DNA from 2 places in the Paenibacillus sp. J22P218 genome. Region 2 is predicted to be linked to the other one. Evidence: predicted binding sites of a transcription regulator. Region 2 holds the regulator's gene; the other holds the start of a gene.
The links. The regulator NrdR, encoded in region 2, represses ribonucleotide reductase genes. The targets are predictions, from matches to a motif close to AACACNATATATNGTGTT.
Positions count from the first base shown of each region.

Region 1: a site for NrdR is predicted at 1,409-1,426, ahead of AC0YN0_RS05285 (adenosylcobalamin-dependent ribonucleoside-diphosphate reductase). Genes of this name have one in related genera too.

Region 1 covers NZ_JBWDNL010000001.1:1,306,663-1,310,077, reverse strand. Annotated here, with positions in the region: gene AC0YN0_RS05285 (adenosylcobalamin-dependent ribonucleoside-diphosphate reductase) at 1-1,345, opposite strand, end outside; gene AC0YN0_RS05280 (DEAD/DEAH box helicase) at 1,626-3,415, shown strand, end outside.
Region 2 covers NZ_JBWDNL010000002.1:215,181-218,595, reverse strand. Annotated here, with positions in the region: gene AC0YN0_RS09845 (S-layer homology domain-containing protein) at 1-198, opposite strand, end outside; tRNA gene AC0YN0_RS09840 (tRNA-Ala) at 932-1,007, opposite strand; gene nrdR (transcriptional regulator NrdR) at 1,051-1,545, opposite strand; gene AC0YN0_RS09830 (small, acid-soluble spore protein, alpha/beta type) at 1,690-1,902, shown strand; gene AC0YN0_RS09825 (lytic transglycosylase domain-containing protein) at 1,992-2,558, opposite strand; gene coaE (dephospho-CoA kinase) at 2,555-3,151, opposite strand; gene AC0YN0_RS09815 (MntP/YtaF family protein) at 3,168-3,415, opposite strand, start outside.

The DNA.
Region 1 (3,415 bases), on a different contig from region 2:
ATTGAAGCGATTCTGGACTTCCATAACGAATTCGCAGCTTAATCATCAATTCCGCAAGCCCCATTGTCCCAAGCCCAATACGGCGCTCAAGCTTCTGGTTCCGTTCATTTTCCTCAAAATGATACGGCGTCGTATCGATCACATTATCCAGAAAACGAACCGACCATCGCGTCACCTTGGCCAACTCATCCCACGCAACATCATCTTTCTCTTCATCATAAAATCTCGACAAATTGATTGCCGACAGGTTGCACACTCCCCATGCAGGAAGTCCTTGTTCTCCACAGGGATTAGTACTAATAATCGGATTAAAATACCAGCTGTTCGACATTTGGTTGTAATACTCCATGAAGACGACGCCGGGTTCTGCCGACTTCCAAGCCGATTCGATGATTGTCTGCCATACATCGCGCGCGCGAACTGTTTTATAATGAATAACCTTCTTGCCCATTCGGCGCCACGCCTCAAGATCGCCATTCCATAGCTCGTCGTAGCTTTCTTCCTTCGTATCCGGAAAAACAAGCTCCCAATCGAGGTCTTCCTTAACCGCATGCATGAACGCATTACTGACGCAGACGGACAGATTGGCATTCGTCATTTGACCCATTGATTGCTTAACTGTAATAAACTCTATCAAATCCGGATGCCAGTCATTGATCATAGCCATTAAGGCTCCCCTTCGGCTTCCGCCCTGCTCAATCAACCCCGTCGTATAACTGAACAGGCCTCCCCAAGAGACTGCCCCGCTGGATGAGCCGTTAACCCCTGCGACGATCGATCGGCGCGGACGGAGCGAGGATAGATTCATGCCGACACCGCCGCCGCGGGCCATAATTTCCGTCATTTCCGTGAGCGAGTTCATAATGCCGCCCCTGCTATCCTTCGGCGAGGGGATGACATAACAATTGAATAGAGTCAGCTCCTCGCTTGCACCAGCCCCTGCCGCAATCCTACCTCCAGGCACAAGCTTCCAATCGTCTAAAATAGATCGAAAGCGCTCCTGCCACTCCTTGCGTTTATCTTCTGTCAGCTCCGCGGAAGCCATTGCTTTCGCTAGACGATCCCACATTTCCTCCGGTGTTCGTTCTATCGTAAGCGACAGCTTCTCGGTTGTCGTATCGACCACATCGCCACTCCGCAGCCGCACCTTGACGCTGCCTCCGCTGCTTGACAACTCCGTAACCTCTCCTACCTCTTTGGTCGGAAACTTCGTATCATCCTTCGTCAAAACGAGCACCGTATCGCCGACTTTGACTTGACTGGCATCGGCTTGCTTCCATGCGTAACGATCCAAAAATATTTTCTCGCTAAGTCCCTCGAGTCTCGTTCCCTGTTCTGTACTCATTTCCGTCACAGTCTCCTCTCAAGCTCCATTTGCTTCGTCTTCCCTACGCTCGAATCCACCTAAATCACAATATATTGTGCCATAACCTTATTATACTATACTATATGTTGATCTACAGTTTTGTTTTCCTCGAATTTCCTACACGAACTCCGCTTACATGACATCTACCTCGCTCAAGCTTGTCCGCACTCTTTTTTATGAGCCATCTTATTAATCTTTGTTGAAAGGGCCATACTAATGACAACTTATGCCTAATCCATGCGGAAGGGAGCTGATCTCCATGTCATTTACGAACCAGCCACAGATTAGTTCAACCGATACGGGAATCTCTTACGTGACGAAAAAGCTCCATCCGCTAGTCGATCTGCAATACGATCGTTCCTGGTTCGACGAGCTTCAGAACCGCATTGCCAAAGGCGGTCCATGGGACGACTGGACACTCTATCAGCTTGCAATGGAAGCTGAGCAAGCGCGGCGAATTGAAAGCTTCGAACAGCTGCAATGCTTGCGTAGTCTACCCGAGTTCGAGCCGATGCCTCATCAGATCAGTACTGCGCGTAAAGTGCTGCACGAGATGGGAGGCAGAGCGATTCTCGCCGACGAGGTCGGCCTTGGCAAAACGATCGAAGCTGGCCTCGTGCTCAAAGAATATATGGTTCGCGGGCTTGTAAAGCGCGCGCTCATTCTCGTTCCCGCTTCTCTCGTGCTTCAATGGGTGCGGGAGCTGAATCAGAAATTCGGCATTTCTGCTGTTGCGCAGAAACGAGAGCATACCTGGGGTTATGACGTCGTCGTTGCCTCGATCGACACCGCGAAGCGCGACCCGCATCGCGAGCTCGTATTGAACACCGATTATGACCTCATCATTATCGACGAGGCGCACAAGCTCAAGAACAAGAAGACGACCAACTACCAATTCGCGAATCTGCTTCGCAAAAAATATTGTCTGCTGCTGACCGCGACGCCTATTCAAAATGATCTCGATGAGCTGTTCAATCTCATCACGCTGCTCAAGCCTGGCCAACTAGGCGGCCAAAGCGACTTCGCAGCCAACTTTGTTGTCGACAAGCGTCTTCCGAAAAATGAGGATCAACTGCAAGAAGCGTTGTCCGGGGTCATGATCCGCAATCGGCGCGGCGACGGAGGCATTCATTTTACGAAACGGGTCGTCCGCAACATCCCGCTCTACTTGTCCGAAGACGAGAAAGCGCTGTACGATGCCGTAACCGGCTTCGTTAAGGAGCGCTACGACGAGAGCGGAGGCGATCTGACCAGCATGCTGTCGCTCGTAACTTTGCAGCGTGAAGTATGCAGCAGCCGCGACGCCGTTTTCCTTACGCTTGTTAATTTGTTCAAGAAGACGAGCGAGGATTCGCCGATGCGTCCGAAGATTTGGGAGCTCGTCGAGAAAATCAAGAGCATCAAAGCGAATACGAAAGCCGAGAAGACGCTCGAGCTCGTGAAGGCTATGGATGAGAAGGTCATTATTTTCACCGAATATCGGGCGACGCAAGAGTATTTGCTGCAGTTCTTCCGTGCGCATAATATGATTGCCGTCCCGTATCGAGGCGGTATGAATCGTGGTAAAAAGGATTGGATGATGGATCTGTTCCGCGGCCGCGCACAGGTACTGATTGCGACGGAGGCTGGCGGTGAAGGCATCAATCTGCAGTTCTGCCACCACATGATTAACTTCGATCTGCCCTGGAATCCGATGCGCGTCGAGCAGCGAATCGGACGAGTGCACCGTCTTGGACAGACCGAGGATGTGAAAATATATAACTTGTGTACCCAAGGAACGATTGAAGAGCATATCGTGGGCTTGCTCCATGAGAAGATCAATCTATTCGAGCTCGTGATCGGCGAGCTGGATCATATACTAGAACGTTTCGAGAAAGGCGACGGCTCCATCGAGCAACGGCTGGCCCGTATGCTTCTGGAAGCGGGAAATGATCAGGATTTAAAGCGCCAGATGAGCGAGCTGGGCAGTTCGCTTAGTCAAATTCGCGGTGAGGTGCAATCAACGGCAACGGCTGGCGAGCCTCTAACTCCATCACGAACGCAATCGCA
Region 2 (3,415 bases):
TAACCGATAGGCAGCATCCAAATCGTCGCTTACTTCTTTTAATTGCTCAATGTTAGAGATAATATAAGGATTCCCAGGAGAACCGTCCCCTTCGCCAGAGAACGCGGCATACACTTTGCTATCCCCGCCATACAACGTTGCCGTTGACGTGAACACAACCACAACAAGCAACAATACCAACCATTTACGATTGAACAAAACCCGACACTCCTCTACTTGTCACTATGAAAAACTGTTAATTATTGTGATTTAATATAAACATATTATGAGCCATATTTCTATCCCTCATTGCGAGAATTGCCTCATTTCCTGAGCTAATGGGAGAGTTAGCTAAAGGCTTATTAAACTTAATAGAGTTAAGGGGGATATGATTCCGAATCTTGGTTGAATGGCTGACGGGGTTTAGACATTTTTCAGTCTGCTTGGATTAGCCTGCAAATTTTCCTGAGCTGACGGGAGAGTGAGCTAAAGGCTTTTAAACCTTAGTGGAGCCAAGAGAATACGACTCGCTTTAGCTCGTCTTTTCATTATGGGTTGTCCGAATCTTGATTGAATGGCTGTCGAGGCTTAGTCGATGGGGACTTTTAGCGGTAGATTCAGACGCCGTGCTCCTGCACTTGATTTAATTGCTTCGAAGCATTATCAACCGCTCCGTCCACGCGGACTGAACCCCGGGGTTCGCCCCCTTATTGTTTGGTGGAGCCAAAGGGATACGACTCGCTTTGGCTCGTCTTTTCATTATGAAATGTCCGAATCTTGATTGAATGGCTGACGAGGCTTAGTCGACGAGGACTTTTAGAGGTAGATTCAGACGCCGTGCTCCTCCGCATTCGCTCCGTCCGCGCGGGCTGAACCCCGGGGTTCGCCCCCTTTTGGGCTCCACCAATAAAACAGAAAACCACATCCGATGGATGTGGTTTGATTGTTTTATTGGTGGAGCCAAGGGGGATCGAACCCCTGACCTCTTGCATGCCATGCAAGCGCTCTCCCAGCTGAGCTATGGCCCCAAATGACGACAAGGTTGATAATAGCATGATGTCGCCAAAATTGTCAATCTATATCTCTTAAGCTGTTCAGTGGGCTGTTCAAAGGGTGCTTGGACAACAGGTTGTTAAGCTCCTTCATGAACATATCGATGTCCTTGAACTGGCGGTACACGGACGCGAAGCGAACGTACGCCACCTCGTCTACAGGGTAGAGCTGGCTCATGACGATCTCGCCGATATCACGGCTCTCTACCTCGGCCAGTGCCGTCGTGCGGAGCTCCTTCTCGACCTCGGAGACGATAACTTCTAGGCGCTCGACTGGGACGGGACGCTTCTCGCAGGCGCGGATAAGACCGCGCAATATTTTGTCGCGGCTGAATTCCTCGCGGCTGCCGCCTTTTTTGATGACGATAAGCGGTGTTTCCTCAATCATCTCGAACGTCGTAAAGCGGCGGTTGCACTTCTCGCACTCGCGGCGGCGGCGGATCGATTTGTTCTCGTTAGCCGGACGTGAATCTAACACTTTCGTACCTGCGTAATCGCAATAGGGGCACTTCATTGGATTGTTTCCCTCCATTCATCCTGATGCTTTATTTATCATACCGATATCGACTTTAGCTTAAGTTATTCCCATACCTTACCTGTAATGAACTCTAGAATAACGCACATAATACAGTTACCAACCGCAAGGAGGTGAACATACATGAGCGCAAACAGCAACCAATTGGTAGTACCACAAGCAACTGCCGCATTGGACCAACTGAAATATGAAGTTGCACAAGAGCTGGGTATTGCCATTCCGCAAGACGGATACTACGGAAACATGGCTACTCGTGAAGCAGGCTCGATCGGCGGCTCCATCACTCGTCGCCTGGTGCAAATCGCCGAGCAATCTCTTGCCGGCCAATACAAATAATGATTCATTAAGTTTGTATGAATAACAGAAGCCTTGGGAAGCTCGTCCATGAAGCGGCGAGCCTCTCAAGGCTCATCTTATGTTCTAAGTTAGAAGTCAGGGTACAATTCCTTGTACTTATTATAATAATAAATGACGCGTTGTACATAGTGGCGGGTCTCGCCGTACGGAATTTGCTTCACCGTCTCCAGCTTTCCATCCCACTCTCCCGTATTCAACCATTCACTGACTCTCGTCGGACCGGCATTATATGCGGCAATTGCAGCGATGGAATTCTGATCGAACCTTTGATGCAAGGAGCTTAAATACCATGACCCAAGCTCTATGCTAACATCCGCGCGCTGCTTGAGCATGTCCTCCGTCACTTCGGTGAACCCTGCTCTTCGAACAACATCCTTAGCCGTATTCGGCATCATCTGCATTAACCCTACAGCGCCTTTATCCGACTGACTGCTTGTTTTGTAATTCGATTCCGTTCGAATAACGGCGGCTACCAAATGAGGCTCCAATCCGTAGTTCGAGGCGCTTGCACGAATATCGTCCTTATAATACACGGGATACATATACTCGCCAAGCCAGTCCGACTTCAAGAAAAGGATAGCGATAAATCCTAGCAATAATACGAGCACAACTCGTTTGCGCAAAAGTACCTTCATAATATTCCCTGACTGCGCCAAAAATCATCGATCTGGCGTTCCGTTTCTGCTAGCGGGCCGCTATTGTCGATCACCCAATCTGCGCGTCTCCGCTTCTCTTCGATATCCATCTGCAGCGATATACGCCGCTTCGCTTCCGTCTCATCCATCTGATTACGGTCCATTAACCGCGTAAGTTGAATCTTCTCAGGTACATAAACGACCATTATACCTTCATATAATGCTTGCTGATTCGTCTCGTATAGCAACGGGACGTCGGCAACAACAAGGGCCCCCGGATTCTGCTCGGCATATGTATGTATTCTGTGCTGCATGCGCTGTCTGATCGCGGGATGCGTGATCGATTCGAGCTTCGCTAACGACGCCTTGTCCTGGAACACAATAGCGCCCAGCGCGGAACGATTCAAGGAGCCGTCCGCCTGAAGTACAGCTTGTCCGAAAGAAGAGGCGATCGCCTCAAGTGCCGGCTCTCCCGGCTGAACAACCTCTCTTGCTACTTGATCGGCATCGACCAGCAGCGCGCCGCGGTGGGCGAGCAGCTGAGCGATGGTGCTTTTGCCGCTGGCTATACCGCCGGTTAATCCGATTATCATTCCATTCACCTCGAAGTTATAACAGCTTCATAATACCCATGATGATCAATAATATCCCTGGAAGGAAGGACAGTGTCTGCATCCCTCGCCAATTCGAGCATTGGAACCCAAACCGGATTCCCCCAAGGAGAAAAATAGCGCTGAATGCAGCGATAATAAGCGCCGTCATTAGAGCAGGCAAACCTATCATCGCGGCGCCAAGCCCTGCGCCGAAAGCATCAAGCGACAAAGCGACACCGAGCATAACGGCCTCCGAGGCCGAGA